One region of the Micromonospora siamensis genome, then DNA from elsewhere that is predicted to be linked to it. Evidence: riboswitches for the same ligand, from Rfam matches in the RefSeq annotation. Region 1 holds a riboswitch; each other region holds the start of a gene.
The links. Region 1 has a riboswitch for cyclic di-AMP ahead of GA0074704_RS05735 (coiled-coil domain-containing protein). Riboswitches for the same ligand answer to the same signal wherever they lie in the genome.

Region 1 (7,074 bases):
ACCACCACCGGGGCGGCCAGGGTCAGCGACAGCCACTGCCAGTAGTCGAACTGCCAGGCCGGCACCATGGCCAGCAGGACCACCGGCACGCTCAGCGCCACCGACGTCCAGAGCCGGGTACGCAGGCCGCGCAGCTCGTCCACCGGCTCACCGGCCGGTTCGGCCCCGGCAGGGGTGGGCGGGGGCGGCAGCACCGCCGTGTAGCCGGTCTTCTCCACGGTGGCGATCAGGTCGTCCGCGGTGACCTGGTCGGCGTACGAGACGGTGGCCTTCTCGGTGGCGTAGTTGACGGTCGCCTGCACGCCCTCCATCCGGTTGAGCTTCTTCTCGATCCGGGCGGCGCAGGAGGCGCAGGTCATCCCGCCGATGGCGAGTTCGATCCGGTTCGCGGCGACCGGTAGGGACTTGGCTGTGGTGTCCATCGCGGCACCTCCTGCTCAGCTGTGCCCGTGTCCGGGTTCGCCGGGTCCGGCGTCCGGGGTGGGCGTGGTGGTGGGGGCGGCCGGCGCACTGCTCGCCGGGGCGTCGGTGGCCGGGGCGGCCGGCTCGCCGGCGACGACGGTGAACTCCGCCGTGTGTACGGCGTCGCCGTGCCGGAAGTCCAGGTAGATGCGGTAGCTGCCGGCCGAGGGCACCTCGGCGGAGAAGGTCACCGCGGGTCCGGCGGGAGTGCGCCCGTCGTCGGGTGTGCCCTCCGGGTGCACGTGCAGGTACGCCAGGTCGCCCTGGCGCAGCGCGACCAGGTGGCCGTACGCGCCGAGGTAGGGCTGGAGGTCGGTGACGGGCCGGCCGCCCCGCCGCACGGTGAACGTGAGCTTCGCGGTGTGCCCGGGCTCCGGCGTGCCGGCCAGTGTGACGGTGTAGCCGTCGACGGTGGTGCTGGTGGCCGGGGCGGGCAGGGGCCGCGCCTCGACCGCGCCGGGGACGGTCACGTCGACGCCGAGGGTCAGCGGCTGCGCGCCGGTCGGGGTGAAGTCGGCGAAGGCCCGCCAGACGCCGGGGCCGGCCAGTGGCGAGGCGACCCGCCAGGTGCCGTCGCTCGACATCTCGGGGTGGACGTGCCGGAAGCCGGAGAGGTCGCGCCGGGCGACGATCAGGTGCATGCGCTTGTCGTGGGCCACGTCGTAGCTTGTGACCGGGCGGCCGTCGGGGCCGGTGATCCGGAAGGCGAAGTCGCCGGCCGGCGCGGTGACCGGTTGCAGGGTGTAGCCCCGCTCGGAGACGAGCAGCCCGCCGGGGAGCCGGTCGTCGGTCGACTCCGTACCGGCACCGGTGTCGTGGCCACCGGTGTCGTGGCCGGTGGCGGGATCCTGGCGGGTCTCGGCGGCGGCGGTGACGGGGCCGGTCAGGTGACCGACCCCGTACGCCGCGCCGAACATCGCCGCGAGGCCGAGGGCGAAGCCGCTCAACTTCGTCGCCGTGTTCATCGTGGTGTCTCCCGTCACGCCCCGACCAGGTCGTACCCGGCCTCGTCGACGGCGGCGCGGACGGCCGCCGGGTCCAACGGCTGCTCGCTGGTTACGGTGACCTGGCCGGAGGCCAGGTCCACCTGGACGTCGTCGACGCCCGGAATCGCGCGGACCTCGGTGCTGACCGAGTTGACGCAGTGCCCGCAGGTCATGCCCTGCACCTGGTACGTGGTGGTGACCATCGTCGCTCCCCTTCCGTCGCTCCCACCCTATACCCCCCAGGGGTAGTAGGACGGGAGATCGCCGTCACGTGTTCCGTACCGTTACCCGGTGGGGGTATCGGCCGGCGAGAAGGACCGTAACATACCCCTCAGGGGTACGCTATCCTCGTCGTCATGACCGCACCGACCACCCCGACCCGGGGCTACACCGCCAGCAAGGACCAGCTGCTCGCGCGGCTCCGCCGCATCGAGGGCCAGGTCCGCGGCATCGAGAAGATGGTCGAGGACGACCGCTACTGCATCGACGTGCTCACCCAGATCTCCGCCATCCAGGCCGCCCTGGACAAGGTCGGCCTGGGCCTGCTCGACGGGCACGCCCGGCACTGCATGCACGAGGGCGCCGCCGAGGGGCGCGCCGACGAGATGGCCACCGAGATGATGGCCGCCGTCGGCCGGCTGATGAAGCGCGGCTGACCCGGGACCTCCGACCCCGTCGACCGGGTCGCCCGACCCGGCCCGGACGGGCCCGCTCCGCCGTACGGTCGAGGTGGCGACGGGGTCCCGCGCCACCCGGCGCCGGACCGACCGATCCCAGGGTACGGACGGGAGGGCGGCCAGATGATGTGGAACGGCCCGATGATGGGCTGGATGTGGATCTGGTCCCTGCTGGGGCTGGCGGTGCTGGTCGGGTTGATCTGGGCGATGTTCCGGCTCACCGAACGCGAGCGTGGTCCGGCCGGTTCCTCCTCTGCCCGGCGGATCCTCGACGAGCGGTACGCCCGGGGCGAGATCGACGAGGAGGAGTACCGCCGACGCCGGACCGCACTGTCGTGACCGCCCCGATCGGCAGGCGCCGGGCGCTCACCCTGCTCGGTCTGGGCGCGGCCGGCCTGACCGTCGGCGCGACCGGCTGGCTGCTCGCCGACGACGACTCCCGGCTCCGTCCCGCCTCCGGCGACCGCCCCCTGCCCGAGCCGACCGCGCTGCGCAGCCGGGACGGCCGCCTCGACGTACGCCTGGTGGCCGCCGCCGGGGTACGCCTGGCCGGGCGGGACACCCGGGCCTGGGGCTGGAACGGCCGGTCGCCCGGCCCGACGCTGCGGGTCCGCCCCGGCGACCTGCTCCGGGTACGCCTGGAGAACCGGCTGCCGATGGCGACCAGCCTGCACACCCACGGCCTGCACGTCTCCCCGCTCGGCGACGGCGACGACCCGTTCCGGTCGGTACCGCCCGGCGACACCGCCGACTACGCGTTCCGGATCCCGGCGGACCACCCGGCCGGCACGTTCTGGTACCACCCGCACCACCACGGCTCCGTGGCAGACCAGGTCTTCGCCGGCCTGGTCGGCGCGCTCGTCGTCGAGGACGAACCGGCCGCGGCGGTGGCCGAACGGCTGCTGGTGGTCACCGACACCAGCCTCGACGGGTCCGGCCGGGTCCGCGCCCCCGACCCGATGGCCGCGTCCACCGGGCGCCTGGGCGAACTGGTGCTGGTCAACGGCGAGCACCAGCCGGTGATCGACGTCCGGACCGGCGCGGTGGAACGCTGGCGGATCGTGAACGCCTGCGCGGGTCGGGTGCTCCGGCTGGACCTGGCCGGCCCGGCGGTCGACCGGCTGGCGTTCGACGGCTGGTACCTGCCCGCCACCGCCGCCGACCAGCCCCTGGTGCTGGCCCCGGGCAACCGCGCCGACCTGTGGCTACGCACCGGCACGGCCGGCCGGTACCCGCTGCTTTCGGCGGCCGGCCTCCGCGCGAACGGCGGCATGGGGATGGGCATGGGCATGGGCATGGGCGCGGCCGGCGACGGCCCGGTCACCCTGGCCACCGTGGCGGTGACCGGCCCGCCCACCGAGCCGCCGGCGGCGCCGGTCCGACCCGACCCGGCACCCCCGCTGCCCGGCCCGGTGACCCGACGACGGCGGCTCACCCTCGGCAGCGCGATGGGTCCGGGCGGGATGCGTTGGACCGTGGACGGCCGCGGGTTCGACCCGGACCGCGACGACCAGGTCGTGCCGCTGGGCAGCGTCGAGGAGTGGACGGTGCTGAACGGGACCGGCCAGGACCACCCGTTCCACCTGCACACCCGCCCGTTCCAGGTCATGGCCGACAGCACCGGCGCACCGCCGGTCGCGGTCCGGCAGGACGTGGTGACCGTGCCGGCGGGCGGCTGGGTACGGCTGCGGATCGCCTTCACCGACCTGCCCGGGCGCAGCGTCTACCACTGCCACACCCTCGACCACGAGGACGGCGGCATGATGGGCACCGTCCGGGTCGTCGAGAGCTGACCCGGACGGTGCCCGGCCGGCCTGGCTACCATTCCGGGCGATGCCGCGCCGTTGCGCGCCCGACTCCCCGCCGCTGCGCCGAGGCGCGGTGAACCGGCCGACGCGCTCAGCCGTATCCCGTTCGGAGAACGTCAGGAGAATCCGCCATGGGCGCCGACCACGGTCACCCCGCTCCGCCCGCGCCACCCCGGGTGCGGCGGATCCTCGTCGCGACCGTGGTGCCGCTCTTCGTCCTCACCGTGGTCGCCGCGGTGGCGCTCTGGCCCCGGAGCACCCCGGACCGCGACCCCGGCTCCGACGTGCCCCGCCACCACGGCACGGCGGTCCGGGTGGTCTCGCAGGAGTGCCCTCCGGCACCGGAGACCCCGGAGGGCGGCCCGACCGGGCGGGACGGACCGTGCGGCACGGTCACCGTACGCGTGGAGCAGGGCCCGGACGCCGGCCGTGAGGTCGAGACCCCGCTGCCGGCCGGGCCGGGCGCCCCGGAGGTGGCCGCGGGCGACGAGATCGTCCTGGTGAAGCTCGCCGATCCGGCGGACCCGTCGGAGAGCAGCTACCAGATCGCCGAGCACCAGCGCGGAGCGCCGCTGGTCTGGCTGGTGGTGGTCTTCGCCGCCGCCATCGTCGCGTTCGGCCGGTGGCGCGGGCTGGCCGCGCTCGGCGGCCTGGCCGCGAGCTTCGCCGTCCTGCTCGGCTTCGTGCTGCCCGGGATCAGCGCTGGCCGCTCGCCGCTGCTGGTCGCCGTCACCGGCTCCGCCCTGATCATGTTCGTGGTGCTGTACCTCACCCACGGGGTCACCGCGCAGACCTCGGTGGCGGTGCTGGGCACCCTGGGCAGCCTGGTGCTCACCGGCGTACTCGGGACGCTGGCCACCGCCGCCACCCACCTGACCGGGTACGGCAGCGAGGACGCCACCACGCTGTCGATGTTCCAGCAGGACGTCGACCTGCACGGCCTGCTGCTGGCCGGCATCGTGATCGGCTCGCTCGGCGTGCTCGACGACGTGACCGTCACCCAGGCGGCGACCGTCACCGAGCTGGCGCACGCCAACCCCGGGCTGTCCCGCCGCCAGCTCTACCGGGCGGCCACCCGGGTCGGCCGGGCGCACATCGCCTCCACCGTCAACACCATCGTGCTGGCGTACGCGGGCGCCTCGCTGCCGTTGCTGCTCCTGCTGGTCGCCGACTCCCGCCCGGTCGGCCAGATCCTGACCAGCGAGTTCATGGCCCAGGAGATCGTCCGCAGCGCGGTGGCGACGCTGGGGCTGATCGCGGCGGTGCCGCTCACCACCGGCCTGGCCGCCCTGGTGACCACCGCCGGCCGGGACACCGACGACCCGGTGGACCCCGCACCGGCCGCCGCTGCCGGGTCCCGCCGGCCGGCCGCCGACCGGGCGGTCGCGCTGGAGGCGCTGAGCGCGCCGCGCACCCCCACCGCCCCGGCCCCCGCCCGGTGGCCCGATCCGGAGAGGAGTACGGACGACGCATGGTGACACTGCACAGCGTGACCGATCACGCCACCACCGTTGATAAACGTGTCACTGGTTACCGATGGCTACTGCGAAATAACGGTTTTGGTCGGGTTCCGGACGTAGCTCGCATGCCCGGCTCTCGGGTAACCTCGCTGCCGGTCACCGCCGAAGGCGCGCTGCGGCGCCTGCGGTGCCACCGCCCAATCGCCGTACGGCGAGCCGGGGAACCAGGTTTCTGGGGTGAAGCCGCGCGAGCGGCCGGGGCAACTTCCGTCCCGAATCCGTCAGCTAACCCGGTCGGCGGTCGAGGGAAGGGAACACTGTGACGGCACCCCTGCGCCGCTGGCTGACACCGGTGGTGGCCGTGCTCACCGCACTCAGCATCGTCACCGGTCCGCTGCCGGCGACGGCCGCACCGTCCAACCCGAAGCCCTCCGGGCACGAGGAGGACGACGACCCACCGCTGCTCAACGACGTGCTGGAGCAGACCAACCGGGGCTACTTCCAGGCCAAGGCCAAGCTGGCCAAGTCCAAGAAGCGGCAGCTCGCGCTCGCCCTCGAGGTCCGTCGGGCACAGAACGAGCTGGACCGGCTCACCCCGCAGGTCGGCCAGATCGCCGCGGCCTCCTACCGGACCGGCCGGATCGGCGCGGTCGCCGTCCTGCTGGAGAGCAACACCCCCGACTCGTTCGTCAAGCGGGCCGCCGTCCTCGACGAGATCAACATGGTCAACGAGCAGAAGCTCGCCGAGGTGACCGAGGCCAAGCGCAAGGCCGAGGAGGCCAAGCTCAGCCTCGACGCCGAGGTCCGCGAGCAGCAACGGCAGACGAACATCATCGCCAAGCGCCGCAGCGAGGCGGAGAAGTCGCTGGAGCTGGTCGGCGGCGAGGGCTTCACCGGTGGCCTGGTCTCCGAGACCTCACCGGTCGCCCGGATCGCCCCCGGCCGCAGCTCCGACGGGGAGTGGCGCCGCGAGTCGTGCAGCGAGAACGACCCGACCACCTCGGGCTGCATCACGCCGCGGACGCTGCACATGTACAAGGAGGTCAAGCGGGCCGGCTTCGACCGCTTCGTCGGCTGCTACCGCCCCGGTGGGCCGTGGGAGCATCCGAAGGGCCGGGCCTGCGACTGGTCGTTGCAGAACAGCGGGTTCAGTCCGTGGCACAACGACGACACCCGCACGTACGGCAACAACCTCGCCGCGTTCCTGCTGCGCAACGCGGACCGGCTCGGCATCTACTACGTGATCTGGAACCGGCAGATCTGGTTCCCGGCCACCGGCTGGAAGTCGTACAGCGGCCCGTCCAACCACACCGACCACGTGCACGTCTCGCTGTTGTAGCGCGCGTGCCGCGTACCACCGGGCCGTCCCGCCTTCGCGGGGCGGCCCGCGTCGTTCCCGGGCCGGTGTCAGCCCGTCGGCTGGCCGACCGGGCCGGCCTGGGCGGGCACCGCGGCCGTCCCGCCGGTCCCCACCTCGGCCACCGTGCGCGCCTCACCGGCGCTCAGCCGGTACGACATGCCGACCACCGCGCACCGGCCGGCTGCCACCGCCTCGGCCAGGGTGGCGGAGTTCGTCAGCAGGGCCTGCACGGTCTGCGCGATGTGGATGTCGACGATCTCGTCGATCTCCTCGACGCCCTCGGCCTCGGCCCGCCGCAGGCTGGGCAGCACGGCGTCCACC
Region 2 (7,074 bases), 1.6 Mb from region 1:
ACCATCGGCAGCAGCGCGCCGGCCAGCGCCACCCCGGCGGCCAGCCGCAGCGGCACCCGGCGGCCGCCCGCACCGGCGGTGGCCGCGAGCACCCGGTCCAGCCAGATGGTCAGCAGCAGGCCCAGCGCCACCGTGGTGATCAGGGCGAACCGGGCGATCACCATGGAGTCGAAGACCGGCAGGTGCGCCAGGAGCGCGAACGGCGCCGGCACGTCGGTGCGGTCCCGGCCCCAGGTCCACGTGGAGCCCTGGGAGAGCAGCGCGGTGAGCACCCCCACCACGGCCAGGATGCGGACGGCCAGCACCCGCCACAGCGCCACCACGGCGACCAGCGCCAGCAGCAGGGCGGGCAGGCCGAAGAAGCTCGCCTCCTCGGTGGTGTTGGCGACCAGGCCCTTGGTGTCGCCGCCGAAGACGGTCCGGGTGGCGAACGCGGCGAAGGAGGCCAGCTTCAACGCGTACACGTCGTGCTCGCCGGGGTGACCGGTGCGGTGCTGCGGCCCGGCGAACTGCATCCAGAGCGGGTACGCGGTGGCGACGGCCACCAGCGCGCCGGCGACCGCCAGTCCGCCCAGCGTCCGGGGCGCCTCCCGTACCGCCCGTCGGGGAGTGAACAGCAGGTACGCCAGTGCCGCCAACGCGCAGCCCACCGCGACCAGGAAGAGGATCTCCAGCCCGATGTAGAACTGGGCGACGACCAGCACGCCGAGCACCAGCCCGTCGCGGACGGTGTGCCCGGGCCGGGTGAGCCGGACGACCTGCCAGAGCAGGAACGGCACCAGCCACTGCGCGGTGATGTGCGGGTGACCGTTGCTGTGCGACACCAGCGCCGGGGCGAAGGCCAGGACCAGCCCGCCGACGAACGCCGCGACCCGGGAGGTCACCACGTGCCGGGCGAGCACCACGTACCAGGCCAGGGCGGTGGCGGCCAGGTTGAGGGTGATGAAGACCAGGTACGACAGGGCCGCGCCGCCGAGCACGGTCACCGGGGTCAGCAGCAGGCCGGGCAGTTGCATGCCGACGTTGGTCATCAGGTTCACCCCGTCCGGGGCGTTCTGCAAAGTGGTGAAGAACGGGTTGTCCAGGTGGGTGGTGGCATGGGCGTCGAACGCCAGCATCCACTCGTTGAAGCTCTGGTCGCCGGGTCGGGTGCCGAGGAAGACCCCGCTCGGGTCGGCCCAGCCGCGCCAGGTCACCCCGACGGCCGCGGCGAGGTAGGCCAGCGCCGCGAACAGCACGGACCGCCACCCGGCCCGCCGGGCGGGCCGACCCGCGTCCGGCGTGGCCTCCCGCTCGGCCTTCCCGCCGGCAGCGTCCGCCGCGACCGCCCCGCCCGCGTCGGTCACCGCGCGGGGCTCGGTGGACCTGGCCGCCCCGTCGGGCGGCCCGGCGTCGGCGCGGGTGGTGTCGGCGTCGGTCGGGGCGAGGCTGGACTGGCGTTCCGTCACCCGTGGGATCTTACGGCCGCCACCGGCCTGTTCAGCGGTACGCCTCGACCAGCGCCAGCACCGCCGCCGGGTCCTGCACGTGGGCGTTGTGGCCGAGCCCGGGCAGGGTCACCACCGGTACCCCCAGCGCGCCGAGCTGATCGTCGGTCACCATCGGGTCGTCCTCGCCCCGGGCCAGCAGGACCGGGGCGTCGGTGCCGGCCAGCAGGGCGGGCAGGTCGGGCGCGCCGACGGCGAAGGCGCCCGGGTCCATGGCGATCCGCCACCGCCCGTCCTCGCTGCGCAGGCCCGCGTCGACGACCGGATGGTCCGGGGCGAACAGCCCGGTCAGACCGGCCACCCGCAGGTAGCGCCGGGCCGCCTCGTCCCGGGTGGCGAACCAGGTGACCGGTCGCTGGGCCAGCTCGCCGGCCCTGGCCAGTTCGGCCGGCGACCAGACTGCCTTGATGCCGAGCCCGACCACGGCGGCGACGGGCAACCCGGCCGTCCGGGCGGCCAGTGCCAGGCCCACCACCCCGCCCAGGGAGTGCCCGAGGACGACCAGCCGGTCCCGGCCGTCGAGTCCGCCGGCCACCCGGTCGGCGAGCCCGTGGAAGGAGTACCGGGACAGCCCGGGTGACCAGCCGTGGCCGGCGAGGTCCGGCGCCAGCCACCGGCCGGGCCAGTCGCGTTCCAGCAGGGGCGCCCACGGCAGCCACACCTCGCCGGTGGCGCCCATCCCGTGCAGGAGCAGCAGCAGGGGCCGGCCATCCGCCTCATCGACCATGGTGCGCAGTCTGCCACCGGTCGGACACGCCGCGCGAGGCCCGCCGTACGCGAACCGGACGCCGGCCCCCGTGGGGAGCCGGCGTCCGGTCGGTTCGTCGCGTGCGTCAGGCGGAGTAGCCGCGGGTGGCGATCCAGTTCGCCAGGTCGGCGGCGCTGATCCAGTACGCCGGCAGCGACGGGTCGGCCGAGTCGGCGATCCGTAGGGTCCGGCCGTTGTCCTGGTAGCCGACCACCGCGATGTAGTGGCCGCCCGGGAAGGAGTGCCAGCCGCCCTGGGTGTCGGTGGCGTCCCCGGCGATGTTGGCCACGACGCCGCGGCCGCTGCTGACCGCCTCGACCACGTCGGCGCTGAGCCGCTCGATCTGCGCCGACGACGGGCTGCCGGCGAACATCGTCGTCCGGTACGGGGAGCCCTTCACCATCTGGTTGAGCACCCGGGTGGTGTCCTCGGCGGAGTTGGTGCCCATCTCGGTGGTGCCGAGCGGGCCGGCGAGACCGTCCTGGGTCGTCTCGACGCCGCTGGCGCTCAGGGCGTTGCGCACGGCGGCCGGGCCGCAGTTGTAGTAGGTCGTCTGGGCCTCGTAGGTGTAGTCGAGCACCTTGGACGCCGGCGGCTTCTTAGCCGCGGGCTTCTCGGCGACGACCTTCTTCGCCACGGCCTTCTTCGCCACGGCCTGCTTGGTCGCCGCCGGCTTGGGGGCGCTGGTGGTGAGGTCCGGGTCCGGGGTGGCGGTCGCCGACGGCGACGCCGACGGGCTGACCGGCGCGGCGGCCGCGACGCGGGCCTGGTCACGGCTGGCGGCCTCGTCGAGGCGGGGGGCGACCTCGGCCACCGCCGCGGTCTCCTGCCGGGCCGGCGCCTGCGCGGGGCCGGCGATCAGCACACCGGTGGTGGACGCCGCCACGAGCGTCGCCGCCGCGGCGACCACGACCTGGTAGGGACGTTCGGTGGCGAGGCGCCGCAGCTGTCGCTTGAGGTGGTGCTTCACGTCTTTCCTCCACGGTACGGGGGGGGAGAGCGGCGCACCCCACCGAGGCGCGGAGGACTCACGCGCGGAAGGGGACGTCGGCCGGGGGCGGGCCGCTCGCGGGGATGGCGCCCGGTCAGCCGGGCGGAAGGTGGAACGCGGCGCTCAGCTCGCGCGCCCGGCGAGGGCGAGCGACGGCACCGCGGCACCGTGAAGGCGGAACAACCAAGGGGTGGGTTCGGGCACGGGTGGAGCTCCTTCCGCGACCGCCTACCGGGTTAGCTGACGGATTCGGGCGGGAAGAGCGCCCTACCGCGGGCCGTGGCCCTGCGGATTCACCCCGACGTACCTGGGTCCCCGGTTCGTGAACACGATTCGGCGGGTCCGTGCGGCGTCGCCACCTGCGATCGAGAACCGCTCCGGACCGCGCCGACACTACTGGTCGGTCATTGGCCTGCCAAGCCCTTGCCAGCTGCGGAAACACCGCCTGCACCGACGACGGTTTCCGCATTCGCGCACTGACCGCACTCAATGGGGACGGCGGTTCCACCCGGGCCGGAAAGGCGGGAACGGGACGGTCGGTGACCGAATTTCCCCAGTCGATCTCCGGGCTGCCCCCAAGCGTTCCCGATGACCGTTTCCGGTGAGAGGTGACCGGCGTCACCCAAATAAGCCGGGGCTCAACCGACCCGGGCGGGGCGCCACCGGGTCGCCGTGGTCGACGCGGTCGCCGGGGCGGAAGCCGGCGCCGGGACCGCGCGCTGCCGCGGCGCCGGCGCCACCCGGAGCCGCTGAGCCGCCGCGTACGCCTCGGCCGAGAGGGCACGGGCCGACTCGGCGGACAACTCGGCCGCCCGCCACGCCGAGCGCTCCCGCTCGGCGGCCACCCGGTAGCCGGCCAGCCGCCCGTCCCGGACCGCCCGGGCCAGGGCGACCTCCTGCTCCGCCGGGTGCCGGCGGGGGTCCCACCCGTCCCGGTGGCCGAAGACGTCACTGAGCTGGCGGGCCGTCAACTCACCGCGCCAGTGCGCCGCCATCGCCGCCTGGTGCAGCCAGCGCTCGCGCAGCGCGTACTCGGCCGGGGTGCGCGGGGTACGCGGGGCCGGCATCGCGTCGGCGCCGGTGAACCGGCGGGCGACCGTCTCCGCCTCGTCGTACGCCTGCCAGGCCCGGTCGACCTCCTCCTGGGCGGCCAGCCACTCCGAGCGCCGGCGGCGGGCGGTCTGGGCCGCGCCGGTCGCCGCCACGGCGACCTCGTCGGCGTACCGGCGCAGGTCGGCCGCCGCCGCGGCGGCGAGGGCGGCGGCCGAGCCGGGGGCGGGTTCATCGTCGGGCGTCCGGTCCCGGTCGGGGCGGGCGACCAGCACGGCCAGTACGGACAGGGAGAGCACGAGCAGCGCCGACCAGATGGCGACGGCCTGCGGGACCTCGATCAGGAACTGCTGGAGGACAATGTTCATGACGGCACCTCGCAGGGAGCGGACGCGGTGGAGCGGGGTAACCGCAGTCGCCGGTCGGGTGGGCGCCGTCGCGGGCGCCACATCCGCCGGCCGGCGGAGTGCGGTGATCAGGTCGAGGAAGCGGTGGCGGGCGCGTGGCCCGCGGATCCGTCAGGCCACGGGCGGGGCGCGCGGGCCGGTGGCTGCCACCGGCCGCCCGGCCGGCACGGATCGGGACCCGGCCTCGGTCGTGGGACCGGCCGGCGCCGACCCGACCGGGGAGCCGTCGGTGACGGGCGGGAGGTAAGCGGGGGTGACGTCGCCGCGCGGCGCATCGGAGCCGGTGGCGACCTCCCGCAGCGCGGCCCCGGGACGGTCGGTGGTGGCCAGCCCCGCCGAGGTCGCCCGCACGGGCATCACCCCTAGCGGGCCGGATGCCGGCGGGAGCCCGGCGGCAGTCGCCCCGAGCGGGCCGGATGCCGGCCACAGCCGCGCGGGGGTCGCCGTGAGCGGGGTGGATGCCGGGTCGGCCGGACCGGGGCCGAGCGCAGCCGACGGGCCGGACCCGGTGGACAGCGGCACGGCACCGGTGGAGAAGACCACGGCCAGGGCCAGGCTGGTGAGCAGCCGCCACGCCCAGCGCGCCACCCACCACAGCGGACCGGTGAGCGCGACGGGAAGCACGGGCCCACGCTACCGCCGACCACCCCCGCCCCGCACGGCGGCCGGGCGTGTCGTGGCCGGCGCGCCGGGCCGCACCGACCAGGATGGACGTGGCTCAGACCGGGTCGCGCCGACCCGCGTACGTCAACGGTTGGTCGGGGTCGCCGGAGCGCTGCGCCGGCACCCGCGCGACGGCCCCCGGCGGCGCGGCGGCGCTGGCGGCCGACTCCGGCACGACGGCCGGCTCCGGCGCGGTGGGTGGCTCGACCGCCGGACGGCGGCGGGGCGGCGCCAGCCGGCGCATCATGGGCGTCTCCACCCACCGGTGCAGCAGGCCCGCGAGGACCAGGTTGACCAGCAGGAAGCCGAGCACGGCGACCGGCCCCCACCAGCCGGGCAGTCCCTCGCCACGGTGCCCGGTCAGCCGCAGCACCGTCACCATCACCAGCACGTGCACGAGATAGAAGGCGAAGGACACCTCGCCGAGCCATCGCATCCGGCGTCCCCGCCACGGGGTGGGCCGGTCCTGCACGTCCGCCCGGGCCGCCGCCGCGATGACCAGCACGTAGGTGGCGGCCATCAGCCCGGCCCAGAGTTCGGCCCGCACCCACAGGGCCGCCACCAGCCAGGTGGCCACGAAGATGCCGCTGGCCACGGCGAGCCCCGGCCCGCGCCAACGGCCGCGGCGCAGCAGCTCGGCGGCGGCCACCCCGAGCCAGAACTCCATCGACCGGACGACCGGGAAGATCTGGGTGAACCACCAGCGGTCCGTCTCCGGCACCAACTGCTGCGCCGGCCAGAGCGCGACGATCAGCAGCGGCACCGCGACCACCACGGCCGCGAGTGCGGCCGGGCGCATCCGGCGTACGACCGGCAGCGCGAACGGCAACGCCAGGTAGAAGAACAGCTCGCAGGAGAGCGACCAGCTCACCGTGTTGACGCTGTAGAAGTGCCCGGGGGTGGGATCCCACGCCTGCACCAGCAGCAGGTTCTCCACGGTGGCCCGCAGCGGCAGCGGATCGGCGAACCACCAGCCGACCAGCAGCGCCGCCGCCCAGGTGACCAGGTGGTTCGGATAGATCTTGGCCAGCCGGCGGCGCCAGAGGTCCCGCCGCCGCTGGCCGGGTCGCGCCGACCAGACCAGCACGAAGCCGCTGAGCACGAAGAAGAACTCCACCCCGGACAGACCCAGCGCGAAGGTCTTGTCCACCACCGCCTTCAGGGCGGGCTCGGCGACGATTCCCATCGTGGCGGCGTGGAAGCCGAAGACCAGCAGGGCGGCGATCCACCGCAGCCCGGTCAGCGACGGCAGCCGGCTCGGCGGGGCGTCGACGACGGGCGTACCGGTCGGCGTGCCGGTCCCGTCGGCACCGGCGACCGTCGGATGCACCCGCACGTCCATCTCCTCCTCGACCCGCGGCGTCGTCCACGGCGACACCGACCCGGGGCACCCTACCGGCCCGCACCGCCGCCCCCGCCGGACCGCCCGCCGACCGCCGCGGGGCGCAACGGTGTGCCCGGTCCGGCTAGGCTCCAGCCCGACGGTGACGGGGGACGAACATGATCAAGGCGGTCTTCTTCGACGTCGGCGGGACGATCCTCGACGAGACCCGCGAGTTCGCGGACTGGGCGGACTGGCTCGGCGTACCCCGGCACACGTTCTCGGCGGTCTTCGGCGCGGTGATCGCCCGCGGCCAGGACTACCGGGAGGCGTTCCGCACCTTCCGGCCCGACTTCGACCTCGCGGTCGAGCTCGAGCGCCGGGCGGCCGCCGGCGTGCCGGAGACG
Region 3 (7,074 bases), 510 kb from region 1:
CTGAGTCCGTGGATCGCGATGTCGTCACGGTGGCTCTCCCACCGTTCGCGGTCGAGCACCAGGTTGATCTGCTCCTGGCGGCCACCGTCGAAAGTCCGGATCGTGGTGCCGTTCGACTGATAGCCAAGCGACCACGAGACTCCCAGCGACGCCGCGTTGGTGGACCAGGCGGCGGACTCGGCGCGATCCGCTCCCAGCCCGGCGAACGCGAGATGCAGGACGGCGCACCGCATCTCCTTGCCGTAACCACGCCCCTGGAACCGCCGCGCGATCCAAGACCCCGTCGAGACGGTCCTGGTGATCCCGAAGTCCTGCGCGCCGATCTCCTGCACCCCGACGCACACGCCATCGACCTTCACCGCCATCACCAGGTTCCACCTGCTCGGCCGCCAGTCCGCCAGGGACGCCCAGTAGTACCGCAGGAACGACCATTCGGCCTGGGGAGACGGTCCCGACTCCCATCCCGCTACGGGCGAACGCGCCAGGAAGCGGTTCTGCGGATCGTAGATGCCGGCTGCCGCATGGATCGCCAGTGCGGCAAGCTCGTCCTCACCCGGCACAGCCAGCTCAAGCACGGACGTCGTCACCCGCATACGGCGCACGGGCCAGATCTCGGCCAACGTCATCCGAGCATCATTCCCTGTCCTGCCGTCCGCCGTCGGCCGAAGTGTGGGCGCAAGCGTGGCCAGTGGCCCGTGGAGGGCCCGCTCGGTGCTGATGGCCTTCGCAACGTCGAAGGCCCTGGTCGGGACTTGCGTCCTGACCAGGGCCTCGATGGTGGAGCGGGTGACGGGAATCGAACCCGCACTGTCAGCTTGGGAAGCTGATGTTCTGCCATTGAACTACACCCGCAGGCGGCACCACTGTACCTGAGGTCACCGACCGCGTGCACCCAGGTCCCCCGCCCGGGCCCGCCGTGAGCGATCGTCGCCGCTCGGTGGACAAGAAGTTTCCTCCCGGCAACATATGGGCGTTCTCAAATCCGTCGATCGGATGTAACGTCTGCCACACGTTCCCGGCACGGCGTGACATACCCCCTGTCGCGCCGCGAGAAAGAGGTGGGCCCATGGGACTCCGTCCCAATCTGCTGACCCGGCGTACCGCCGGTGTCGCGACGACGACCCTCGCGCTGCTGCTCAGCACCGCCGCGGTGGGCGTCGTTCCCGCTGCTTCGGCCTTCTCGGCCGCCCCGAGCAAGGCCTGTGCCGAGCCCGCCGACTCGCACTCGGACGCGCGGGTGAAGAAGGGCGGCACGGCCAAGCACGACCCCAACAGCCTGACCGCCGCGCAGGTCCGCGACCGCGAGGCCGACCTGGCCGCCGCCCTGCGCGACCGCGCCAACTTCCGTACCGGCCCCGGTGCCACCGCCCCGCTCGCCTCCGTCACGATCCCGGTCGTGGTGCACGTGATCCAGCGGGACTCCACCCGGGCCGGCGGCAACATCCCGGACTCGCTGATCACCTCGCAGATCAGCGTGCTGAACCAGGCGTACAGCGGCGCCACGGGCGGCGCGGCCACCGCGTTCAGCTTCCAGCTTCAGAAGATCAACCGGGTCACCAACCCGTCGTGGTACCCGATCGTGCAGGGCTCGACCGCCGAGCGGAACATGAAGAGCACCCTGCGCGAGGGCGGCAAGAACACCCTGAACATGTACCTCGGCGAGCTGAGCGACAACCTGCTCGGCTGGGCCACCTTCCCGCAGCGCAAGCTCAGCAGCATGGACGGCGTGGTCGTGCTGAACGAGTCGCTGCCGGGTGGCTCCGCCACCAACTACAACCAGGGCGACACCGGCACCCACGAGATCGGCCACTGGCTGAACCTCTACCACACCTTCCAGGGTGGTTGCTCCGGCTCGGGCGACAGCGTCAGCGACACCCCGGCCGAGGCGTCACCGGCCTACCAGTGCCCGACCGGGCGGGACACCTGCTCCACCGCGGGCCTGGACCCGATCACCAACTTCATGGACTACACCTACGACAGCTGCATGTACCAGTTCACCCCGGGCCAGGCGTCCCGCATGATCACCGCGTGGAACGCCTACCGCGCGGCCTGACGCGACGCGCCACGGAAAAGGCGCCGGCTCCCATCGGGGGCCGGCGCCTTTCCTTCGCACGCGAAGCCGGCGGCTCGCCTTGCCGAGCGCGTCGCCAGCGGTCGGACCGCGCGCGGGTCAGGCGGCCGGGCGGCGGGTGTCGAAGCCGTGCCGGCCGCGAAGGGCGTCCGTGCCGGGCACCCGCCGGTGTGCGCCGGCGTGGGCGCCCGGGTCGAGCCAGAGCTGCACCGCCGGGCGGAGCGGGGCCCCGAGCGCGGACGTGCCCTGGGCCCGTCGGGTGAGCATGGCGACGTCGACGGTGAACTCGAAGAGCCGCCAGTCGACCTGGGGTGCGGCCCGCCCGGCCCGGGCCACCCGGGCGAGCCGAGCGGGGTCGGTGACCGGCCGGGCGTGGCCGGCCACGTACGCCTCGTCGTCGCTCTCCTCGGCGGGGAACGAGTGCAGCGCGTAGCGGCCGTCACGTTCGAGGTCACGCCGCTTGGGCGAGTCGATGACGAAGCAGAACAGCCCCTCGTCGGTGATCACCGGCGAGACCGGGTGGACGCGGGGACCGCCGTCGGCGCGGACGGTGGCCAGGTAGCCGAAACCGGGACCGTACTGCTGGAGGAGAAGGCGGATCCCGTCGGCGAGTCGGGGCTCGTCGGCGGCGAAAGCGGACCAGGAAGCCATGCCGACAGTCTATCGAACATGCGTTCTAATTCGCAGTCCGACACGCAGGTCACCCACCCCGATCGTGCCCGTGTCGCATCGCTATGGTGGTGCGATGCTGCTCTCCGACCGCGACCTGGTCTCCGAGATCAAGGCGGGCTCGCTCGCGTTGGAGCCGTTCGAGCCCACGCTGGTGCAGCCGTCCAGCATCGACGTACGCCTGGACCGGCTCTTCCGGGTCTTCAACAACCACCTCTACACCCACATCGACCCGTCGGCACAGCAGGACGACCTGACCTCGGCGGTGGAGGTGCCGGACGGCGAGCCGTTCGTGCTGCACCCGGGCGAGTTCGTGCTCGCCTCCACGCTGGAGGTCGTCACCCTCGGCGACCAGTTGGCCGCCCGGCTGGAGGGCAAGTCGAGCCTGGGCCGGCTCGGCCTGCTCACCCACTCGACCGCCGGCTTCATCGACCCGGGCTTCTCCGGCCACGTCACGCTGGAGCTGTCCAACGTGGCGAACCTGCCGATCACGCTCTGGCCGGGCATGAAGATCGGCCAGCTCTGCATCTTCCGGCTCTCGTCGCCGGCCGAGCACCCGTACGGCTCGGCGGTCTACGGCTCCCGCTACCAGGGGCAGCGCGGCCCGACGCCGAGCCGCTCCTGGCAGCAGTGGCGCACCTGGCCGACCCGTTGATCCGGCCGGCCAGGCGCTCCCGCGTGCCCCTCAGGGGCGGCCGTAGCTGTTGACCGGGCCGTCGTCGACGCGCTTCATCTTGATCGGGACGCCGGCCTGGGAGGCGTGCACCACCCAGCCGTTGCCGACGTACATGCCGACGTGGTGCAGGTCGGGGTAGTAGAAGACCAGGTCGCCGGGGCGCAGGTCGGCACGGCTGACCCTGGCCGTCACCTGGCGCTGCTGGCGGGCGTTGTGCGGCAGGCTCACCCCGGCCTTCGCCCAGGCGGCGAGCACCAGGCCGGAGCAGTCGAACGCGTTCGGCCCCTCGGCGCCCCAGACGTACGGCTTGCCGATCTGGGCGCAGGCGAACTTGACCACGGCTCCGGCGTCGCCGCCGGGCCAGGTCGCGGGGCAGGGGGCGGGGCGCAGCGGCCCGCCGCCGCCGTTGCCGTACGTGGTGAGCCGCAGCTTCTGTAGCCGGTCGATCTCGGCGTTGATCTGCCGCTTCTTCGCGGCGAGCTGCGCCTCGGTGCGGGTGAGCTGGGCGACCATCCGGTCCAGTGGCTGTTTCTGCGCGGCCAGTTCGTCGCGGAGCTGGGCGACCGTACGCACCTGGCGCTGCTGGCGGTCGGCGAACCGGTCGAGCAGTTCCAGGCCGTCGACCACCTCGCTGGGGGTACGGCTGGCCAGCAGCGCGTTGACGGCGGAGAGGTTGTCGCCCTTGTACGCCTCGGCGGCGAGGCCGCTGACCTGGTTCATCGCCAGGTCGACCTGGAGCTGGAGCGGTTCGATCCGCCGGGCGAGGGCGTCGGCCTGGCGGCGCTTGACGGCCAGGTCCGCCCGGGTCGCGTTGTGCTGTTCGATGATCGGTTCGAGCCGGTTCCAGTCCCGGTCGATCTGCTGCTCGATCTCGGTGACCGACGGCTCGGCGTGGGCCACCGTGGCGCCACCGGTCAGGACGACGGCGACGCCGGCCAGGGCGGCGAGTGCGGTGGTGAAGCGGGACCAGCGTGGGCGCGGCGCAGCCGCCGGATGGCCGGGGACCGGCCGGGCCGACGGCGGCCGCGGGGCATGGTGTGCCACCGGGAGACGTACTCCTTCACGTCGACCGCCTACCGGGTTAGCTGACGGGTTCGGGCGGGAAGGGGTCGCCCTACCGCAGTGGCTGCGGATTCACCCCGGCGTACCTGGGTCCCCGGCTCGCCCGCGGGCGACTCGGCGGTGTCGGACCGCCACCGCCCGGGTTGGGCGATGCGCACCGGTCGACGACTCATCAGATTAGGGATCGTCGTTGTCCGTCCGCAACCCGCCCCGCCGCCAGATGCGGCAACCCGGCCGCCAACTGCCGAAGCTTTTTTTCGTAGACACCCATATTCCTGCAAGGTATTGACCGGAACCCATGCAGCGGCGAGGGTGAGGGAGCAGGCAACCATCGGCGATCAGGAGGTTCGATGCACCTCTCATCCGGCCCGACACGGAGACGGCTGCTGCTGGCGGCCACCGCCGCCGCGGCCAGCGTCCTCGTGGCCGGCGGCCCCACCACCGCCGCACCCCGCACCGACGCGGCCGCCGAACCCGGCGACCGGCAGCAGCAGTACGCCGCGGCAGCGGCCGAGTACGGCGTCCCGGAGACCGTCCTGCTCGGCGTCTCCTACCTGGAGTCCCGGTGGGACACCCACGCCGGGCAACCGAGCACCAGCGGCGGCTACGGCCCGATGCACCTCACCGACGCCGAGCAGGTCGCGTCGACCCCGTCCAGCGCCCACGTGGACACCGACGAGGACCCGCGCGGCGACGACTCCCGCCCGCTCACCCTGGACCCGGCCGTCGCCGCCGCACCCGCCGGCGACGCGCTGCCCCGGGCGTCCCTGCAGACCGTCGACGCCGCCGCCGCGCTCACCGGCCTCCCCGTGGAGGTCCTGCGCACCGACGCGAGCGCCAACATCCGCGGTGGCGCGGCGCTGCTCGCGTCGTACCAGAAGGAGCTGGGCGGGCCGGTCGGCGCCGGCGGCGACCCCGCGGCCTGGTACGCCGCGGTGGCCCGGTACTCCGGCGCGGACACCGAGGACGCCGCGGCGGCCTTCGCCGACGAGGTGTACGACCAGATCGGCCTCGGTGCGGCCCGGACCACCGACGACGGTCAGCGGGTCGACCTCGCCGCCACCGCCGTCACGCCGGACGAGTCGGGGCTGCACCGGCTGGGGCTGCGCCGCGCCGAGCGGCCGGACGGTCTGGAGTGCCCGGTCCGGCTGGCCTGCGAGTGGGTCCCCGCGCCCTACGGGCAGTACGGGCCGGCCGCGGGCGACTACGGCAACCACGACATCGGCAACCGGCCGTCCCAGCAGAAGATCGAGTACATCGTCATCCACGACACCGAGGGCTACTTCGGCCCGAGCGTGAAGCTGGTCCAGACGGTGACCTACCTCGGCTGGCACTACACGCTGCGCTCGGTCGACGGCTACGTCGCCCAGCACATCAAGGCCAAGGACGTCGGCTGGCACGCCGGCAACTGGTACGTCAACGCCAAGTCCATCGGCATCGAGCACGAGGGCTTCGCCGGGCACGGCACCTGGTACACCGAGGCGATGTACCGGACGTCGGCCAAGCTGGTCCGGCACCTGGCGCTGCGTTTCCAGATCCCGCTGGACCGCCAGCACATCATCGGCCACGACAACGTCCCCGGCACCACCGCCGGCACGGTACGCGGCATGCACTGGGACCCGGGGCCGTACTGGGACTGGTCGCACTACTTCGACCTGATGAAGGCGCCGTTCCGCTCGACCGGCACCCCGCACACCGGCCTCGTCACCATCGACCCGGACTTCGCCACCAACCAGCCGGCCTTCACCGGTTGCAACCAGCAGCCGCCCGGTGTGCCGAAGCCGACCCCGCCGGCCGCACCCTGCCCGCTGCGCGGGTCGTCCTCGGTGATCCTGCGTACCGCGCCGAGCCTCGCCGCGCCGCTGGTCAACGACCCGGGGCTGCGCCCGGACGGGACACCCGACACCATGTACGTCTCCGACCACGGCGCCCGCGTCTCGGCCGGTCAGACGTACGCCCTGGCCGGCATCGAGGGCGACTGGACGGCCATCTGGTACCTCGGCCAGAAGGCGTGGTTCCACAACCCGGCCTCGGCGCCCACCGCAAAGTGGACGCACGGCTTCGTGGTGACCCCGAAGCCCGGAAAGACCACCATCCCGGTGTACGGGCGGGCCTACCCGGAGCGGGCCGCCTACCCCGCCGAGATCCCCTACCAGAGCATCTCGCCGCTCCAGTACACCTTCCCCGCCGGCCAGCGGTACGCCCTCGGCGGCATCCTGCCGGGTGAGTACTACCGGGCCGTGTCGTTCGACGGTTCGGCGCCTGGTGACCGGACGGTGGTCCGTGGCGACAACCGGTACGTGCAGCTCCAGTTCGGCCACCGGGTGATGTACGCCAACCTCGACGACGTGCTCATCCTGCCGGCCTCGGTCGGCGGACCGGAGTAGGGCCGACGACGAAGGGCCCCGACGAATGTCGGGGCCCTTCGTGTTGTTCCGGAACCTGTCAGGTGACCCGGCGGAAGCCGGCCACCGGCATGTTGTTGATGCTGCTGACCTGCACCGGCTTACCGGTTCTGGGGGCGTGCACCATGATGCCGTTGCCCAGATAGAGCCCGACGTGGTGCAGGTCACTGAAGAAGAAGACCAGGTCGCCG
Region 4 (7,074 bases), 2.8 Mb from region 1:
GTTCGCGGCTCCGGAGGCCCGTACCGCCGCGAGCAGCCGCGCGCGCTGCGGCGAGTAGCCGTCCCACTGGTCGAGGTTGACCGTCGACGCCGGCGGTGGCGTGACGAAGCGGGTCGCGGCCATCATCACCTGCTGGCCGAGCACGTTCCACAGCGCCGGCGACGAGCGCAGCCCGTCGACCAGCCACGCCTCCTGAGCGGGACCGGTCAGGGTCCCGTTGGTGTTGGTGGAGCCGAGCGCCTGCGGGCCGAAGTCGGTGGGGATGCCCCCGGGCTGGTCGGTGCGGTACTGGCGGGTGTCGAGCATGTTCAGCCGCAGCAGGGTGCCGAAGTCGAACCGCCGGTAGATGCGCAGGTCCGGCGAGCCGGGCAGGTACGCGGCCCGGACCGGGGTGTGCTCGTACCAGGCCTGGTAGGCGTGCGCCCGCTGGACCGCGAACTCCTGCCGGGCCTGGTGCCGCTGGGGGTAGGGCAGGTCGTCCTGCTCGTCGTCGAGGCCGGCGTAGTTGTTCTCGGTCTCGTGGTCGTCCCAGACCGCGACGAAGGGGAAGGCGCGGTGGGCGGCCTGCAGTTGGGGGTCGGTGCGGTAGAGCGCGTGCCGGTTCCGGAAGTCGGCCAGCGTCGACAACTGGTCGGCGTCGAGAGGTGTCCCCGAGGAGGGGTTGTGCTGCCGGACGGCGCCCGGCTTCGGGTCGTACTCGTAGATGTAGTCGCCAAGGTGCAGCACGAGGTCCAGGTCGCATTCGGCCATGTCCCGGTAGGCCGGGTAGTACCCGTTCTGCCAGTCCTGACAGTTGGCGATGCCGAACCGCAGCCGGGAGGCCACCGCGCCGCGCTCCGGCGCCGTGCGGGTCCGGCCGATCTCGCTGAGGTGGCGGCCGGCCCGGAAGCGGTACCAGTAGTCCCGGCCCGGCTGCAGGCCCCGCACGTCGACGTGGACGGAGTGCGCCCAGCCCGGCCGCGCGGTCACCGCGCCGGCGCGTACCACCCGGCGAAACGACGGGTCGGCCGCGATCTGCCACGTCACCTGCACCGGCCGGCTGCCCATCGAGGCGGCGTCGAGCGGGTCGCGAACCAACCGGGTCCAGAGCACCACGCCGTCCGGCAGCGGATCACCGCTGGCCACCCCGAGGCGGAACGGATTCCAGGACAACCCCTGCGCGTACGCCGGTGTCACGCTTCCCGTGACGGCCGCGGTCCCGGTCAGGGCGGCAGCCCCGACGAGAAGGTTACGCCGCCCGATGCCCCGCTGCTCGATCTGCTCGCCCACTGGCCAGTCCTCCCTGTCGACGCCGTCGAACCGATTCGACTCGGCACATCAGAGGCCCGGGTGACCCGAAGGCCAACACGACGTGACGCTCCGGCGGCGAATGGAACCCGTAGCATACGGCGAGACATCGACGTTCTTCATCACCACCGGGCCGCCCACCGTCGTCGACGGACCTTCAACAGCCCCGTCCCGAGCCGGCAACCGGCGTGTCGATCTCCGCTAGGACCTGCCGCTGGAAGGCGCTGGCCTCGGCACCTCCCGGCGGGGAGCCACCCGTGCGGGCGGCGATCGCACGGCCGATCAGCTCCGGCGCGTAGCCCAGTTCGGCGAGCCGGCGGCCGGCATCGACCTTGGACAGCCACACCCCGTCGCGGACCCGGACCAGGGACCGGCAGGCGCCGAGCACGGCGTCCTCCGCGCCCGGGGCGGGCGTGTCGCCGGGTGGGAACGGTCTGGCCAGCCACCAGGTGAGCGCGTCGAGCAGCAGCCGACGCAGGTCGTCGGGGGCCAGGTCGGCGAAGGTGTCGGCAGCCGGCGGCCCGATCAGGGTACGTCCGTGCTGGTGCAGGATGCTGCGGTCCAGCGCGTACCAGAACAGGCCGTCCTCGGCGGGCCGGCCGGTCACCGACAGCGTCTGCCGGAACGGCATCCCGGCGCCGGTGTTCAGCTCCAGCTCGAAGCCCGGCTCGGGGGTGCCGGAGCGCGCGGCGGCGGCGGTGTAGGCGACGAGTTCCAGGCCGCGGGCCGGGCAGGGCAGGGTCTCGTGGCGCAGGGCGGCGACCAGGGCGGACTTCTCGGCGCCGGCGAGGGGCCGGGCGCTGACCAGCGCCACGTCGACGTCGCTGCGCCCCGGTTGGTACGCGTCGAGCGCGACCGACCCGGCGGCGTACGCCCCGGTCAGGTCCTCGCCGAGCACGGCGCGCGCAGCGGCGACGAGCTGGTCGAGGTATCGCCGCACATCGGTGTCCACCGTCCCATCCTGGCGCGACGGCGGTGCCCGGCGGCGGCCGGGGTGGCTCAGGCGGGCTGGTCCGCCCTGGTCGTTCCCGGTTCGTCGACGGGCGGACCGGGGATGCGGGCGGCGTCCTTGACGATGGCCACTCCCTTGGTCAGCCAGGCGGCGCCGAAGGCGAGCACCGCGACGGTCTCGCACCAGAACAGTGGCCGCAGCGCGTCCTGCGTGGAGCCGGGCAGGGCGTTGCTGGCCAGCGCCAGCCCGACGGCGGCGAGGATGACCACCCCGCAGGTCCGGTAGATCCCGTGGTGCCCGCGCTTCTCGGCCGGTAGCCGGGGCCGGCTGGGGCTGCTGCGGGCGAAGAGGAAGCAGAAGAGCGCCAGCAGCACGAACAGCGCGGCGGCGCAGACCTGGTGGGCCCGGCCGACCAGCCGCTCGGTCGGGTCCGCGTCGGCGGGGGCGACCGGCAGCAGCGCCACCGCGATCGCCAGCGCCCCGGCGACGGTGCTGAGCAGGTCGTCGAGGCGGGCGTAGCGGTAGCAGACCAGGAACACCCCGATGGCGCAGAGGCTGCCGACGAAGACGTCGCGCATGCCGGTGCGGTGGTAGGCGCTGATCGAGTCGAGCACCGTGAACCGGCCGGTGAGCAGCGCGTCGCCGGCCACCAGCACGAACGGCAGGGCGATGCCGAGGACGCCGATGCCGAGGCGCAGCCGGCGTACGGTCAGCGCGTCCTGCGAAGGGATGACGGCCATCCGACCGACTCCTTCCCCACGGGCACCGGACACGGTTGCGCCGGCTCGTTCCACGATACGTCCGCCGCAGGTCACCGGTCACGTACGCGGAGTCACCCGACTGTGGCGGGAGATCACCGGAACCGGCGGACGGGACATCATGGATTGCTCGGCGGGACTACCGTGGACCCAGCTCCGCTCGTCCGCCCGGACCGCCGTCCGGGGGCGTCCACCAGCGGGTAAGGAGATCACCATGTCACCCCCCACCAGTCGTGTCCGCCGCGCCGCGGCTCTGGTCGCGCTCGCGACCACCGGCGGCCTGCTGCTGCCCGTCTCGACCGCCCAGGCCGCGCCCCGGCAGCAGGCGCCGGTCGTCACGCAGGTGGCCACCCAGGTCACCACCGAGCTCGGGGCGACCGCCACCGCCCGGTACGCGCTCGCCACGACGCAGCCCACGCTCCGGCAGGGCTCCCGCGGTGCCGCGGTGACCACGCTGCAGCGGCGGTTGGCGGCCCTGCACTACGACCTCGGCACGATCGACGGCGACTTCGGGCCGTCGACGTTCCACGCGGTCGTCGCGTTCCAGAAGGTCAACGGGCTCTCCCGGGACGGCATCGTCGGCCCGAACACCTGGGCCAAGCTCAGCAGCCCGGTGATCCCGAAGCCGCGGTACCGGCACTCAGGGCTGTCGCTGGAGGCCAACCTGAGCCGGCAGGTGCTCTACCTGGCCCGTGACGGGCAGGTGATCCGGATCCTGGACGCCTCCAGCGGCAAGGCGAGCACCCCGACCGTGCGGGGCAACTTCTCGATCACCCGCCGGATCGACGGCTGGCGGCAGAGCGACCTCGGCATGCTGTGGAAGCCCAACTACTTCTACCGCGGGTACGCCGTCCACGGCGCCACCTCGGTGCCGAACTACCCGGCCAGCCACGGCTGCGTGCGGGTGACCATCCCGGCGATGAACCGGCTCTGGGGCACCATCAAGGTCGGCCTGCCGGTGCACGTGTACGCCTGACACCGCGACGCGACGAACGCCCGGCCGGGAACCCCGGCCGGGCGTTCGTCGTTGCTGCCACCGGACACCGCCTGACGGTGGTGTCCGACCTCGGACCGCTCGGGTCCGAGCAGGATCAGAGGCTGAGCCGCTGACCCGGGAAGATCAGGTTCGGGCTGTCGCCGACGACGCGCTTGTTGCGCTCGTACAGCGCCTCCCAGCCACCCGCCAGGTCGCGGGCGTCCGCGATCAGCGAGAGGGTGTCACCCGACTGCACCACGTAGGTGTCGCCGCTCGACGCCGACCGGGTCTGGCGGGTCTCGCGCCGCTCGGTGCCGCGCGAGGCACGCTGCTCGCCACGGTCCTCGCGGGAGGACTTCGCCTCGGAACGCCGCTCGGACTTACGCTCCGACCGGTCCTGGGACTTCCGCTCCGAGCGCTGCTCGGACTTGCGCTCCGACCGGTCCTCCGACTTGGTCGAGTAGCTCTTCGTCGAGCCACCCTTCTTGCCGCAGACCGGCCAGGCACCGATGCCCTGACCGTCCAGCACCTTCTCGGCGATGGCGATCTGCTCGCTGCGGCTGGCCAGGTCGGCCCGCGCGGCGTACTTCTGACCGCCGTACCCGTTCCAGGTGCTCCGGGTGAACTGCAGGCCTCCGTAGAAGCCGTTCCCGGTGTTGATGTGCCAGTTGCCACCGGACTCGCAGGCGGCGACGGCGTCCCAGTTGACACTGGACGCCTGCGCCGCGGTCGCCGGACCGAACAGCGCCATGGCGCCGGTGACGGCACCGGCGGCCAGCGTGCCGACGGCGACGCGGCCGGTGATCTGACGCGTACGGGCCCGACGGTGACGGGCCTGGTAATCAGTTGCCATCTGTCGTTTCCTCCACGCCGACGAGGTGAGCTGTCGGGTTCGGGCCGAGGAGCCCGGCCGCACTGGGCGGCTTCACCCCGAGGTGTCATGCACCGAGGAACGTGTGGGTCCCCCGCTCTCTGCCTGAGGTCCAGGTACCACGGGCGGCGGCAGGATTAGGCGTTACCGTCCGTGGTGTCCGCGAGGAGCGGACGGATTCGACGCTAGGAGCGGTTGGTGCCGATTGCCCACTTCTTGTGAAGTTCTTCACCCGGACGGGCGATCGGGAGTTTTTCTCGCCGTGGCCTGGTTCGGTCGGTGGATCCGACCGCGCAACGTCCCACCAGGACACCCGGAAAAGCGCATCTGAACTGGGAAAATGCCGGAGCGCGAGGACCGTTGTGGACGGCGGCGAGGAGGGCCACGACCCCGCCCGGCGGGCCGGGAAGGTCTGCGGCGAACCAGCCGAGCGGGGCGGTCCGCACCGGACCTTCGGCGACCGTCGGTGACCGTTCATCGACGGCCGGCGGGACCTTCGACAACGATCGGACGACCCATTGTCCTCACCCGCGGTAACGTCACGAATACGCAGCGTCCACCCGGGACCTGTCACCGTCGGGCCGGCGACACCGCCCGGTCAAGGGTGGCCGGGCACGCCGGCGGCATCGGGCCAGAGCCGAGCGAGCGCCTCGGCCGGATACGGCGTCGTCTTCGGACCGTTCACCAGCCCGGCGTAGAAGTCGTTCATCCGCTCGGCGAGCGGGCCGAAGCGGTGGATGATCCGGGCGGCTCGCTCCGAGCGTTCCGCCGCCGGGTCACCGGCCACCACGGCGCGGATCGCCGCCGCCCGCTCCTCCCCCGGCCGCAACCCGGCCACCAGCCAGTTGACCAGGTACCGGGCCGTGTCGTAGCGGTCGAAGTCGCGGTGCGCCGCAAGGAACCTCCGCTCGTCGGCACAGAGGTCGAACGACGGGTGCAGGGCCAGCCCGAAGTCGGCGACGTAGACGCCCTCGCCGTCGGTCAGGACGTTGAGCGGGTGGGCGTCGAAGTGCACCATTCCCCGCGTACGCATCTCGGCCACCGCCGCCGCCCAGCCGGCGGCGACCCGCTCGATCGCGGCGTCCGCGACCGTGCCGCCCGCACCGACCCGCGCGGTCAGCCACTCGTGCACCGTGTACGGCAGGTGCTCCATGACGAGCACCAGCCGGGCCCGCGCCTCGGCGAGCTGCCGCAGCCGTTCGGCGACGGCCGCCGAGCCGCCCCAGTAGCGCACGGAACGGTCGAGCTCCGCCGGCACCGGCGGGGACGCCTCGGCGGGCAGCTCCCGCCAGTGGTACAGCAGCGGGAAGGCGCTCGCCTCGCCGGCCAGCACCCAACCGGTGGTCAGCGTGTGCGTCGCCAGCTCCCGCCAGGCGCCGAAGCCGGTGGAGCCGACCCCGTACTGGTAGTACAGCGGCAGCCCGAAGACGTTCGCGGTGGACCCGCGGTGAACGGCCTGCCGCTCCAGATCGGTCAGCGGCACCTGCTTGACGAAGACCGCGACGCCGTCGACGGTCGACCGTGCGGTGCGACCGCCGATGCCCGTACCCAGCGGGGTGGCCGCGTCGATCAGCCGCTCGAACCGGGCGTCGTCGAGCGCGGACAGCGCGGCCGACAGGCGGTGGTGGCGTGCGGCACGGGCGGCCACGTCCGACGGACCGGCGGCGCCCGTCACCCCGCCGTCCCCCCGCACCCGGGCGATCATGCCAGCCCGCTGAGGGCCGCGCTGTCCCCCCGAACGCCCGATCGGGCCAGATGTCAGGGCGTCGGGCTGGCGGCGTTCGGAGCGAGACCGCCGGTGGCCACCGCGGGCACCCGCCGGCCGGCCGGGCCGTCGGGCAGCAGGGTGGCCACCTCGGCGACCAGGCCGTCGAGGTCGTCGCCGACGGTCTGCGAGCACACCCGCAGGCTGCGCCGGTCGGTCAGGGCCCGGATGTCCTCGGGCAGCGCCTGCGGGTCGGGCAGCGGCGTGTCGCCCAGCAGCACCGGGATCACCGCGATCTCCCGCCGCAGCGCCCGACGGATCTCCCGCCGCACGTAGTCGCGGGGGTTGTCCAGCAGGCGGCGGCCCTGGTCGTCGGTGACGGTGAGCCAGTACGGGCCGATCAGCACCAGCAGGACGCGGCTGTCCTGGAGCCGGTGCCACAGCTCCGGCGGGAACGCGGTGCCCGGACGCAGCGCCCGGTGGTCGCGGAACACGTTGCGCGCCCCGAACTCGGTGCGCAGCCGC

Region 2: it holds a riboswitch for cyclic di-AMP, as region 1 does, so the genes downstream of both, GA0074704_RS12940 (C39 family peptidase) here and GA0074704_RS05735 (coiled-coil domain-containing protein) in region 1, are expected to answer to the same signal.
Region 3: it holds a riboswitch for cyclic di-AMP, as region 1 does, so the genes downstream of both, GA0074704_RS03290 (C40 family peptidase) here and GA0074704_RS05735 (coiled-coil domain-containing protein) in region 1, are expected to answer to the same signal.
Region 4: it holds a riboswitch for cyclic di-AMP, as region 1 does, so the genes downstream of both, GA0074704_RS18500 (LysM peptidoglycan-binding domain-containing protein) here and GA0074704_RS05735 (coiled-coil domain-containing protein) in region 1, are expected to answer to the same signal.

The regions. Positions count from the first base shown of each region.
Region 1 covers NZ_LT607751.1:1,219,326-1,226,399, reverse strand. Annotated here, with positions in the region: gene GA0074704_RS05770 (heavy metal translocating P-type ATPase) at 1-422, opposite strand, end outside; gene GA0074704_RS05765 (hypothetical protein) at 438-1,427, opposite strand; gene GA0074704_RS05760 (heavy-metal-associated domain-containing protein) at 1,442-1,651, opposite strand; gene GA0074704_RS05755 (metal-sensitive transcriptional regulator) at 1,805-2,104, shown strand; gene GA0074704_RS05750 (SHOCT domain-containing protein) at 2,249-2,464, shown strand; gene GA0074704_RS05745 (multicopper oxidase family protein) at 2,461-3,918, shown strand; gene GA0074704_RS05740 (YibE/F family protein) at 4,065-5,411, shown strand; cyclic di-AMP (ydaO/yuaA leader) riboswitch at 5,578-5,708, shown strand; gene GA0074704_RS05735 (coiled-coil domain-containing protein) at 5,713-6,732, shown strand; gene GA0074704_RS05730 (carbonic anhydrase) at 6,801-7,074, opposite strand, start outside.
Region 2 covers NZ_LT607751.1:2,795,913-2,802,986, reverse strand. Annotated here, with positions in the region: gene GA0074704_RS12950 (hypothetical protein) at 1-1,448, opposite strand, end outside; gene GA0074704_RS12945 (alpha/beta fold hydrolase) at 1,480-2,214, opposite strand; gene GA0074704_RS12940 (C39 family peptidase) at 2,321-3,205, opposite strand; cyclic di-AMP (ydaO/yuaA leader) riboswitch at 3,437-3,575, opposite strand; gene GA0074704_RS12935 (hypothetical protein) at 3,865-4,644, opposite strand; gene GA0074704_RS12930 (hypothetical protein) at 4,795-5,307, opposite strand; gene GA0074704_RS12925 (acyltransferase family protein) at 5,402-6,724, opposite strand; gene GA0074704_RS12920 (HAD family hydrolase) at 6,847-7,074, shown strand, end outside.
Region 3 covers NZ_LT607751.1:713,759-720,832, reverse strand. Annotated here, with positions in the region: gene GA0074704_RS03315 (GNAT family N-acetyltransferase) at 1-626, opposite strand, end outside; tRNA gene GA0074704_RS03310 (tRNA-Gly) at 779-852, opposite strand; gene GA0074704_RS03305 (zinc metalloprotease) at 1,067-2,053, shown strand; gene GA0074704_RS03300 (pyridoxamine 5'-phosphate oxidase family protein) at 2,171-2,722, opposite strand; gene dcd (dCTP deaminase) at 2,817-3,395, shown strand; gene GA0074704_RS03290 (C40 family peptidase) at 3,426-4,460, opposite strand; cyclic di-AMP (ydaO/yuaA leader) riboswitch at 4,471-4,608, opposite strand; gene GA0074704_RS03285 (N-acetylmuramoyl-L-alanine amidase) at 4,829-6,865, shown strand; gene GA0074704_RS03280 (C40 family peptidase) at 6,924-7,074, opposite strand, start outside.
Region 4 covers NZ_LT607751.1:3,971,199-3,978,272, forward strand. Annotated here, with positions in the region: gene GA0074704_RS18480 (alkaline phosphatase D family protein) at 1-1,269, opposite strand, end outside; gene GA0074704_RS18485 (nucleotidyltransferase) at 1,445-2,239, opposite strand; gene GA0074704_RS18490 (DUF998 domain-containing protein) at 2,287-2,979, opposite strand; gene GA0074704_RS18495 (L,D-transpeptidase family protein) at 3,212-3,973, shown strand; gene GA0074704_RS18500 (LysM peptidoglycan-binding domain-containing protein) at 4,089-4,826, opposite strand; cyclic di-AMP (ydaO/yuaA leader) riboswitch at 4,827-4,998, opposite strand; gene GA0074704_RS18505 (hypothetical protein) at 5,443-6,537, opposite strand; gene GA0074704_RS18510 (TIR domain-containing protein) at 6,603-7,074, opposite strand, start outside.